DNA from 3 places in the Kitasatospora sp. NPDC096147 genome. Region 3 is predicted to be linked to each of the others. Evidence: riboswitches for the same ligand, from Rfam matches in the RefSeq annotation. Region 3 holds a riboswitch; each other region holds the start of a gene.
What was found. Region 3 has a riboswitch for thiamine pyrophosphate ahead of thiC (phosphomethylpyrimidine synthase ThiC). Riboswitches for the same ligand answer to the same signal wherever they lie in the genome.
Positions count from the first base shown of each region.

Region 1 (3,264 bases), on a different contig from region 3:
CCGCGACCCTCGCGGGCAGGTCCTCCCGGTCGGTGACGATGACGTGCTCCGCCCCGGCCGCCAGCAGGGCCTTCCGCTTGGCCTCGCCCCGGGTGGTGGCGATCGGCACCGCCCCGAGGTGACGGACCGTCTGGATCGCGGCCAGGCCGACGCTGCTGGAGCCGGCGGTGACCAGGACGTGGTCGCCCGGCCGGACCGGGGAGTCCTCGGCCAGTGCCCCGTACGCGGTCAGGTAGGCCATCCAGACCGCCGCCCCGGCCACCGGGTCCAGCCCGGCGGGGGCGGGCACCAGGGCGTGGGCCGGGACGATCACGTGGTCGCCGTAGGTGCCGTAGACGTTCTGCGGGAAGGCCGGCACCACGCCGACCGGATCGCCGGGGGCGAAGCCGGTGACCTCGGGGCCGAGCTCCTCGACCACGCCGGCCGCCTCCGCACCGAGGCCCGACGGGAAGCTCGGCCGGAGGAAGTACCCGCCCGAACGGAACATCACCTCGGCCCGGTTGAGGCCGATCGCGTCCACCCGGATCCGGACCTCGCCGGGGCCGGGCGCCCGGACCTCCACCTCACGCACCGTCAGGACCTCGGGGCCGCCGATCTCGTCGAACTGGACGTGCCGCGCCATGGTTCGGTCTCTCCTTCTGCCGGATCCGCACTCGGAACGACCGAACCATGAATTTCGACCACCGTCAAACTTCGATGACAGTCGAACATCGCCCGGTCCGGCCGTACGATGGGACCTACCCGCCCTCCCGAGGAGTCACCGTGACCCGCACCCTGGATCACCCCGAACTGGCCGACGTCACCCTGCAGCAGGTCCTGGAGGCGCTGGTCGACCCGGTCAGGCGGCGGATCGTCACACAGCTGTCCGAGTCCGGGGCCGGCATGAGCTGCGGCACCTTCGACGCCACCGTCTCCCGCTCCACCCTCACCCACCACTTCAACGTGCTGCGCGAGGCCGGCCTGATCCGCCAGTCCTACGCGGGCACCACCAAGCTCAACACCCTGCGCACCGAGGACCTGGAGGCCCGCTTCCCCGGCCTGCTCCGGGCCCTGCTCGACGCCACCGGCTGACCTGACGACGGGGCCTGCGGCGGACCCCGCGGCGGACCTTGGAGCTTCGCACCAGCGGGGCCCGCCACGGCCGCGCCCACTCCGTGAACTCGCCCTTCGGCCGACGACCCGGGCGGGGATATGGTGGGGCGGTATCCACGGGAGCCCGGCGCACCGGGCTGAGAGGCGGGCTGACGCGGCCGGCGACCGTCCGAACCTGATCCGGGTCATTCCGGCGAAGGGAGTGCACGGCTTTGACACGCACCGAGAGCGACGTGCTGGTGATCGGCGGCGGCATCATCGGCCTGGCGGTCGCCTGGCGCACCGCCCAACGCGGCCTCGCCGTCACCCTGGTGGACCCCGAGCCCGGCCGGGGCGCCGCCCAGGTGGCGGCCGGCATGCTGGCCCCGGTCACCGAGCTGCAGTACGGCGAGGAGCCGCTGCTCCGCCTCGGCATGGCCTCCAACGACCGGTACGCCGACTTCGTCGCCGAGCTCACCGACCTCACCGACCTGGAGACCGGCTACCGCCGGACCGGCACCCTGGCGGTGGCGCTGGACTCCGACGACCGCGAGGAGCTGCGCGAGCTGCACGCCTTCCAGCAGCGGCTCGGCCTGGAGTCGCACTGGCTGACCGGCCGGGAGGCCCGCCGGCTCGAACCGATGCTGGCCCCCGGGGTGCGCGCCGGACTGCACGTGACCGGCGACCACCAGGTGGACGGCCGCCGGCTGGCCGCCGCGCTGGTGCTGGCCTGCGAGCGGTCGAACGTCACCGTGATCCGCTCCGCAGCCGTCGAACTCACCGTCACCGACGGCCGGGCCACCGGCGCCCGGCTCGGCTCCGGCGAGCAGCTGACGGCCGCTCAGGTGGTGCTGGCCGCCGGGCCGCAGAGCCACCGGCTGCCCGGCCTGCCGGACGGCGTGCTGCCGCCGGTGCGGCCGGTCAAGGGGCAGGTGCTGCGGCTGCGCATCCCGTCCGCCTACGCGCCGTTCCTGTCCCGCAACGTCCGGGCCGTGGTGCGCGGGCAGCACATCTACCTGGTGCCCCGCGCGGACGGCGAGCTGGTGATCGGGGCGACCAGCGAGGAGCAGGGCTACGACACCACCGTCACCGCCGGCGGGGTCTACGAACTGCTGCGCGACGCCCACGAGTTGGTGCCCGGCCTGACCGAGCTCCCACTGCTGGAGACCGGTGCCGGGCTGCGCCCCGGCTCGCCGGACAACGCCCCGCTGCTCGGCCCGACCGCGCTCCCCGGGCTGGTCGCCGCCACCGGGCACTACCGCAACGGCGTGCTGCTCACCCCCGTCACCGCCGACCTGACCGCCGACTACCTGGCCACCGGCGCGGTGCCCGCGCTGGCCGCCCCCTTCTCCCCCAGCCGCTTCACCCCGAAGGCCGCCGCATGAACCAGCCGAGCCCAATCCCCCTCACCGTCAACGGCACGCCCCGCGAGGTGCCCGCCGCCACCACCCTCGACCTGGTGGTCAGCGAGCTCAGCGCCTCCCCCGGCGGGGTCGCCGCCGCCGTCAACGAGGCCGTGGTGCCGCGCAGTTCGTGGTCCGCGACCGTGCTCCACCCGGGCGACCGGGTGGAGATCCTCACCGCCGTCCAGGGAGGCTGAGCAGCATGGCCGACGACCAACTCACCATCGCCGGGACGGTCTTCGACTCCCGGCTGATCATGGGCACCGGCGGCGCCCCCAGCCTGGAGGTGCTGGAGCAGGCCCTGCTCGCCTCCGGCACCCAGCTGACCACCGTGGCGATGCGCCGGGTGGACCCGGGCACCCAGGGCTCGGTGCTCGACGTGCTGACCCGCAACGGCATCCGGGTGCTGCCGAACACGGCCGGCTGCTACACGGCCGGGGAGGCCGTGCTCACCGCCCGCCTCGCCCGCGAGGCGCTCGGCACCGACTGGGTGAAGCTGGAGGTGATCGCCGACGAGCGCACCCTGCTGCCCGATCCGGTCGAACTCCTGGACGCCGCCGAGACCTTGGTGGACGACGGCTTCACCGTGCTGCCCTACACCAACGACGACCCGGTGCTGGCCCGCAAGCTGGAGGACGTCGGCTGCGCGGCCGTGATGCCGCTCGGCTCGCCGATCGGCTCCGGCCTCGGCATCCGCAACCCGCACAACTTCCAGCTCATCGTGGAGAGCGCGAACGTCCCGGTGATCCTGGACGCGGGCGCCGGCACCGCCTCCGACGTGGCACTGGCC
Region 1 is NZ_JBIWFX010000003.1:54,364-57,627, forward strand. It holds gene ACIRBX_RS10760 (zinc-dependent alcohol dehydrogenase family protein) at 1-622, opposite strand, end outside; gene ACIRBX_RS10765 (ArsR/SmtB family transcription factor) at 763-1,071, shown strand; TPP riboswitch at 1,199-1,311, shown strand; gene thiO (glycine oxidase ThiO) at 1,305-2,456, shown strand; gene thiS (sulfur carrier protein ThiS) at 2,453-2,671, shown strand; gene ACIRBX_RS10780 (thiazole synthase) at 2,677-3,264, shown strand, end outside.
Region 1: another riboswitch for thiamine pyrophosphate. It lies ahead of thiO (glycine oxidase ThiO); the one in region 3 lies ahead of thiC (phosphomethylpyrimidine synthase ThiC).

Region 2 (3,264 bases), 170 kb from region 3:
GAAGCCGAGGCCGATCGAGCCGGCCCGGCCGGAGCCGCCGCTGTTGGACTGGATGGCCGAGTTGATGCCGATCACCGCGCCGGAGGCGTCGAGCAGCGGGCCGCCGGAGTTGCCCGGGTTGATCGAGGCGTCGGTCTGCAGGGCGTTCATGTAGGACGCCTGGGCGCTGGTCTCGTCGCCGGAGGCCACCGGGCGGTCCTTGGCACTGACGATGCCGGTGGTGACGGTGCCCTCCAGGCCGTAGGGGGCGCCGATCGCGATGGTGGCGTCGCCGACCGCGACCTTGTCCGAGTCGCCGAGGGCGAGCGGGACGAGCTTGTCCTTCGGCGGGTTGTCGAGCTTGATGACGGCCACGTCGTAGCCCTGGGCGCGACCGACCACCGAGGCGGGGTAGGAGGCGCCGTCGGAGAACCTGACGGTCAGTTTGCCGCCGCTGGCGGCCGGGGCCACCACGTGGTTGTTGGTGAGGATGTGGCCCTCGGTGTCGAAGACGAAGCCGGTGCCGGTGCCGGACTCGCCGGAGCCCTGGGCCTTGATGGTGACCACGCTCGGCAGCGCCTTGCTGGCGATGCCGGCCACCGACTCCGGGGCCCGGTTGACCGCCTGCTGGTTCTGGCTGGCCTGGACGGTGGTGCTGGAGTTGCGGCTGCCCGAGGAGGAGACGGAGCCGTCGCGGTCGGCGACCGAGACGCCGATCGCGCCACCGGCCAGGCCGGCCAGCAGGGCGACGGCCGCGACCAGGGCGATCAGACCGCCGCGCTTGCGACCGGGCACCGGGGCGGGCGCGCCGGGGAACTCCGGGTAGCCGGGCAGACCGGGCCCGCCCGCACCGCCGGCCGGAGCGGCCCAGCCGCCGAGCGGGGTGCCCGCACCGAAGGGGTGGTGCGGCTGGTGGGGCTGGGGCTGCGGCTCGCCGAGCGGGGCGGCCGACACGGCGGCCGGCGGCGCGGGGGCCGGGGCCGGCGGCGCGGCGGCCGGGGTCGCGTACGGGTTCTCGGCGGCGACCGGCGCAGGGGCCGGAGCGGAGACCGGCGCCGGAGCCGGAGCCGGGACGGCCGGCGGCGGCGCGTCCAGGTAGGACGGAGCGGGCGGCGCGGCCGGGGCCGGGGGCAGGACCGGGGGCGGCGCATCCAGGTAGGAGGGGGCGGCCGGCGGCGGCGCGACCTTCCCGAAGACCACCGTGTCGGCGGGCGCGGGCGCGGCGGCTGACCCGGCGTCAGCCGGCTCCACCGGACCGTGCCCCGTGGAGGTGCGCTCCTCCTCGGGACCGGTGGCCCCACTCACGTGCTCGGTGCTCACGGACGACCTCCATAGCTGACAGGACCTTGGGCCACAGTTTTCCGCATGTCCGATTCAGTTGTCGTAAGGAGCGTCCTGAAGGATTGGTGAGAATCCTTAGCCGTCCCCGACATCCCACTCCTCGGGCCCCGCCTTGGTGTTCGACGGCCCGGCGGCTAGCCTGGCGCTCCAAACTGACACGCGGGAGCTTGGACCGTCCAGGCTGAGAGTGCGCGGAACGACCGTACGCCATGCAGACGCTGGCCGTGCGGCGAGGGAGCGCAGACCGCTCGAACCTGTCCGGGTAATGCCGGCGTAGGGAGCTACGGCCATGACGGCTGCTTCGCCTTCCCCTGTCCACGACGTCCCCGCGAGAGCCGAGGCGCCGCTGGTCCTCGACACGGCGCCGCCGCGCACGCTGGACTTCCGCGCGCTGTTCTCGCTCTGGGCCAACCTCGGCGTCAGCCTGATCGGCTTCACCAGCGCCGTCACCGTGATCGGCGTCAAGGGCGCCGAGCTCTCGCTGGCCGCCGCGATCACCGCCACGGTGGCGGGCACCGCGATCGGCACCTCGATGCTGGGCGTGGCCGCGCTGATCGGCGCCCGGACCGGCGCCCCGGCGATGGCCCTGCTGCGCGGCCTGTTCGGCACCAAGCTGTCGTACCTGCCGACGGTGCTGAACATCGCGCAGTGCATCGGCTGGGGCGTGTACGAGCTGCTGGTGATCGCGATGGGCGCGCAGGAGGTGACGGGCACTCAGGGCTGGCACTGGCTGTTCGTCCTGCTGGCCGGGGTGCTCACCACCGTGCTGACCATCTGGCCGCTCGGCTCGATCGCGGTGCTGCGCAAGTACGTGACGATCGCGGTGGGCATCGCGATGGTCTACTTCACCGTCCAGCTGGTGCGCCAGGGCGTGCCGAACCCGGGGGCCGGGAACTGGAGCGGCTTCCTGACCGCGACCGACGCGATCATCGCGGTCTCGATCTCCTTCGTCCCGCTGGCCGCCGACTACACCCGGCACGCCCGCACGCCCGGGGCCGCCTACTGGGCCACCTTCTCCGGCTACTCGCTGGCGCAGGTCTGGTGCTACCTGCTCGGCGTGGTGGCACTGCTGCAGTCGGACGGGGACGCCACCCGGATCTTCTCCTCCTTCACCGGGGTGGCGGCCGGCTGGGCCTTCCTGCTGGTGCTGGTGGTCCGGGAGACCGACCAGTCCTTCGCCAACGTCTACTCCACCGCGATGTCGGTGCAGAACCTGCTGCCCACGGTGGACCGCCGCCTGCTGACCGGCGGGATCGGCGCGCTGGTGACGGTGCTGGCGCTGAACATCGACGAGTTCACCGCCTCCTACTACGCCTTCCTCGGCCTGATCGGCGCGGTCTTCGTGCCGATGTTCGCGGTGCTGGCGGCCGACTTCTTCCTCGGCTCGGGCCGCCGCGGCTGGAACCTTGGCGAGGACGCCCCGCCCCGGCCGCTGATGCTGGTGGCCTGGGCGCTCGGCTTCGCCGCCTACCAGTTCATCGCTCCCACCGCGGTCGGCGGCTGGCAGGAGTTCTGGCAGGACCTGCAGTCCTCGGTCGGCTTCACGGCCCAGCCGTGGACCTCGGCCTCGCTGATCTCCTTCCTGGTGGCCGGGCTGGCCACCCTGGCGGTCCAGCCCCGCAGGTAGCCGGCCGGTACCGCCGCCACGGGGACTTCACCGGGAGTTTCCCGTGGCGGCGGTCGGGCGTCACCGGGCGCCTCGTAGGGTGGCCGGGTGGACACCCGTGACCAGCCCTCGACCTCGACGAACGCCGCCGACCGCAGCGCGGTGCGGGTGATCGCCCACCGCGGCTCCTCGGCGGCTCAGGCCGAGCACACCCTGGCCGCCTACCGGCTGGCGATCGAGGAGGGCGCGGACGGGCTGGAGTGCGACGTCCGGCTGACCGCCGACGGGAAGCTGGTCTGCGTCCACGACCGCACTGTGCACCGCACCTCCGACGGCCG
Region 2 is NZ_JBIWFX010000002.1:476,080-479,343, reverse strand. It holds gene ACIRBX_RS07680 (S1C family serine protease) at 1-1,299, opposite strand, end outside; TPP riboswitch at 1,470-1,617, shown strand; gene ACIRBX_RS07675 (purine-cytosine permease family protein) at 1,610-2,947, shown strand; gene ACIRBX_RS07670 (glycerophosphodiester phosphodiesterase family protein) at 3,035-3,264, shown strand, end outside.
Region 2: another riboswitch for thiamine pyrophosphate. It lies ahead of ACIRBX_RS07675 (purine-cytosine permease family protein); the one in region 3 lies ahead of thiC (phosphomethylpyrimidine synthase ThiC).

Region 3 (3,264 bases):
GGCAGCGTCTCGTCGTGGAAGGCGCGGGCCGTCTCCGGGTCGAGGGCCAGGTTGAACTGGTCCTCCCAGCGGAACTCGAAGCGGGCGTCGGAGAGCGCGTCGTCCCAGGCCGAGGCGCCGGGGTGGCCCTTGGCCAGGTCGGCGGCGTGGGCGGCGATCTTGTAGGTGATCACGCCGGTCTTGACGTCGTCCCGGTTGGGCAGGCCCAGGTGCTCCTTGGGCGTGACGTAGCAGAGCATCGCGGTGCCCCACCAGGCGATCATCGCCGCGCCGATGCCGGAGGTGATGTGGTCGTAGCCCGGGGCCACGTCGGTGGTCAGCGGGCCGAGGGTGTAGAACGGCGCCTCGTCGCAGATCTCCTTCTGGAGATCCATGTTCTCCTTGATCTTGTTCATCGCGACGTGGCCGGGGCCCTCGATCATCACCTGGACGTCCCGCTCGCGGGCGATCCGGCCCAGCTCGCCGAGGGTCTGCAGCTCGGCGAACTGCGCCTCGTCGTTGGCGTCGGCGGTGGAGCCCGGCCGCAGGCCGTCACCCAGCGAGAAGGTGACGTCGTAGCGGGCCAGGATGTCGCAGAGCTCCTCGAAGTTCGTGTAGAGGAAGTTCTCCTGGTGGTGCGCCAGGCACCAGGCCGCCATGATCGAACCGCCGCGCGAGACGATGCCGGTCTTCCGACGGGCCGTCAGGGGGACGTAGCGGAGCAGCACGCCGGCGTGCACCGTCATGTAGTCCACGCCCTGCTCGCACTGCTCGATGATGGTGTCCCGGTAGACCTCCCAGCTCAGCTCCTCGGCCTTGCCGTCCACCTTCTCCAGCGCCTGGTACAGCGGCACGGTGCCGATCGGCACCGGCGAGTTGCGCAGGATCCACTCCCGGGTGGTGTGGATGTTCCGCCCGGTGGAGAGGTCCATGACGGTGTCCGCGCCCCAGCGGGTGGCCCAGGTCATCTTCTCCACCTCCTCCTCGATCGAGGAGGTGACGGCCGAGTTGCCGATGTTGGCGTTGATCTTCACCAGGAAGTTGGTGCCGATGATCGACGGCTCCACCTCGGGGTGGTTCACGTTGAGCGGGATGACCGCCCGGCCACGGGCCACCTCGGAGCGCACGTACTCCGGGTCCATGCCCTCCCGCAGGGCCACGAACTCCATCTCCGGCGTGACGATCCCCCGCTTCGCGTAGGCGAGTTGGGTCACCGCGCCGTCGCGGCCACGGAGCGGCCGGCGGGGGCGGCCGGGGAAGACCGCGTCCAGGTTGCGCAGGTTCCCGCCGCGCGGGGACGTGTGCTTGATGCCGTCGTCCTCGGGACGGGACTCACGGCCCTCGTACTCCTCGACGTCACCGCGCTGGCGGATCCACGCGTCCCGCAGGGCCGGCAGCCCGCGGCGGACGTCGGGCTGGTAGGAGGGGTCGGTGTACGGACCCGAAGTGTCGTACAGCGGAACGGACTTGCCGTTGGTGAGGTGGACCTCCTTGAACGGCACCCGCAGATCGGGGCGGGAGCCGTCGCGGTACGCCTTGCGCCAAGCCGGAGTCGGGTAGCCCGTGGTGGCGCTGGTGACGGCGCCCTCCACCGCGGCCGGGGCAGACTTCTCCTGTGCGTCGAACGTGGTCATGAGACCTCTATCTCCCTACGCCGGCATTACCCGGTCAGGTTCCTGCGGTCGACGCAGCGGTCGGTACGCGGTGTGCACGTACCTTTCAGCGCCCTCTCAGCCCGGTGCTCCGAGCTCCCGTGTCCACAGGCCGTTTGCCTGCGACAAGACGTCCATCACCGTAGCGGTCCGACTCCGGATGGTCCAGAGCAGACCTGACGGTCTGTTGACCGACCGGGCACGCTACGATCCGCATCCTGCGAGGCCAGCGGCACCCGTGCGTGCCCGAATTGCCGCCTCCGTACTGACTTTGGGGGATCTTCCACCATGCGTTCCCACCGCATACCGGCGGCTGCCGCCGCCACCCTGCTGAGCCTCGGCCTCGGCGCCGGCACCGCCTCGGCGACCGCGGCCACCAGCCCCTCCCCGTCGGCGTCCCCTTCGGCCTCCGCCTCCGCGAGCCCCTCTGCGTCCACCTCCGCGTCCACCTCCGCGACGCCCCAGCAGCCGATCGACTACGCCTGCTACAAGGGGATCCAGAGCCACACCGAGCTGGACACCAAGGTGACGGGCTTCCCGGCCACCCTCGCCCGGGGCGGCGCCCCGGTGGAGTCCACCGTGACCTTCCGCAACTCCACCGGCCGGGACGTGCAGGGCTTCGACACCGCGTTCTACGTCGGCTACGCGGACGGCCTCTGGCCGGCCGGCTCGTTCACCGTCCAGGTCAAGCTGCCGGGCGGGGACTGGAAGGCCGGCTCGTTCGGCGCCGGCGACCTGGACCACATCATCGACACCGGCCGGTACCAGCTGGCCAAGGACGAGACCCTGACGGTCAAGTTCCGGCTGGCCGCCACCGACAAGGCACCGCTCGGCGAGTACGGCGGCTCGCAGAGCGGCGGCTCCGACGTGGTCGACGACGACACCGGCAAGTACCTGCCGAAGGACGCTCCGGCCCCCGCCGTCCCGGGGGGCAAGGGCACCTGCACCCAGTACGTGGGCTACGGCGACTTCTACTTCACGGTGGTGGACCCCAAGGCCGCCACCCCGACCGCCGCCCCGAGCAAGAAGCCCGTGGTCAACACCCGGCCGTCGGCCAAGCCGACCAAGAAGGCCACCCCGAGCGCCTCCGCCGGCACCCCGACCGCCACCAAGTCGGCCGGCCCCGAGCTGGCCGCGACCGGCGGCGGCTCGTCCAGCCTCCCGCTGGCGGTCGGCGGCGGCGCCGCCGTGCTGCTCGGCGCCGGCGTGCTGGTCGCGCTGCGCCGCCGGGGCAAGCGGGCCTGATCCCGCGTCACCCGCCGCCCGCCGAGAGGCGGACGCCGAACGGCCCGGCTCCCCGTGGCAGGGGGCCGGGCCGTTCGCGTTCGGGGTGCCGTCAGCTCCTGGCGGCCTTCTTGACCAGGATCACCACACCGGCCGCGACGCCGACCACGATCAGGGCCTTGAACAGGAAGGCGAGCAGCGAGGTCACCGCGCCGACGACGAACCAGATCAGGTTCCAGGCCAGGATGACCGCGATCACCGGGACGACGATGTTGCGCACCCACGAGGGCAGCGACTTCCAGAGCTCAGCCATGTCCGTTCCTTCTCTCCCCTCGGGCCGGTGACGGCTTCTCCGTCGCGTCCCGTTGCTTCGATACTTAGAACGTACCGGTCCGAAGCGCGCGTTCCG
Region 3 is NZ_JBIWFX010000002.1:305,008-308,271, reverse strand. It holds gene thiC (phosphomethylpyrimidine synthase ThiC) at 1-1,613, opposite strand, end outside; TPP riboswitch at 1,609-1,744, opposite strand; gene ACIRBX_RS06890 (LPXTG cell wall anchor domain-containing protein) at 1,920-2,876, shown strand; gene ACIRBX_RS06885 (DUF5326 family protein) at 2,968-3,168, opposite strand.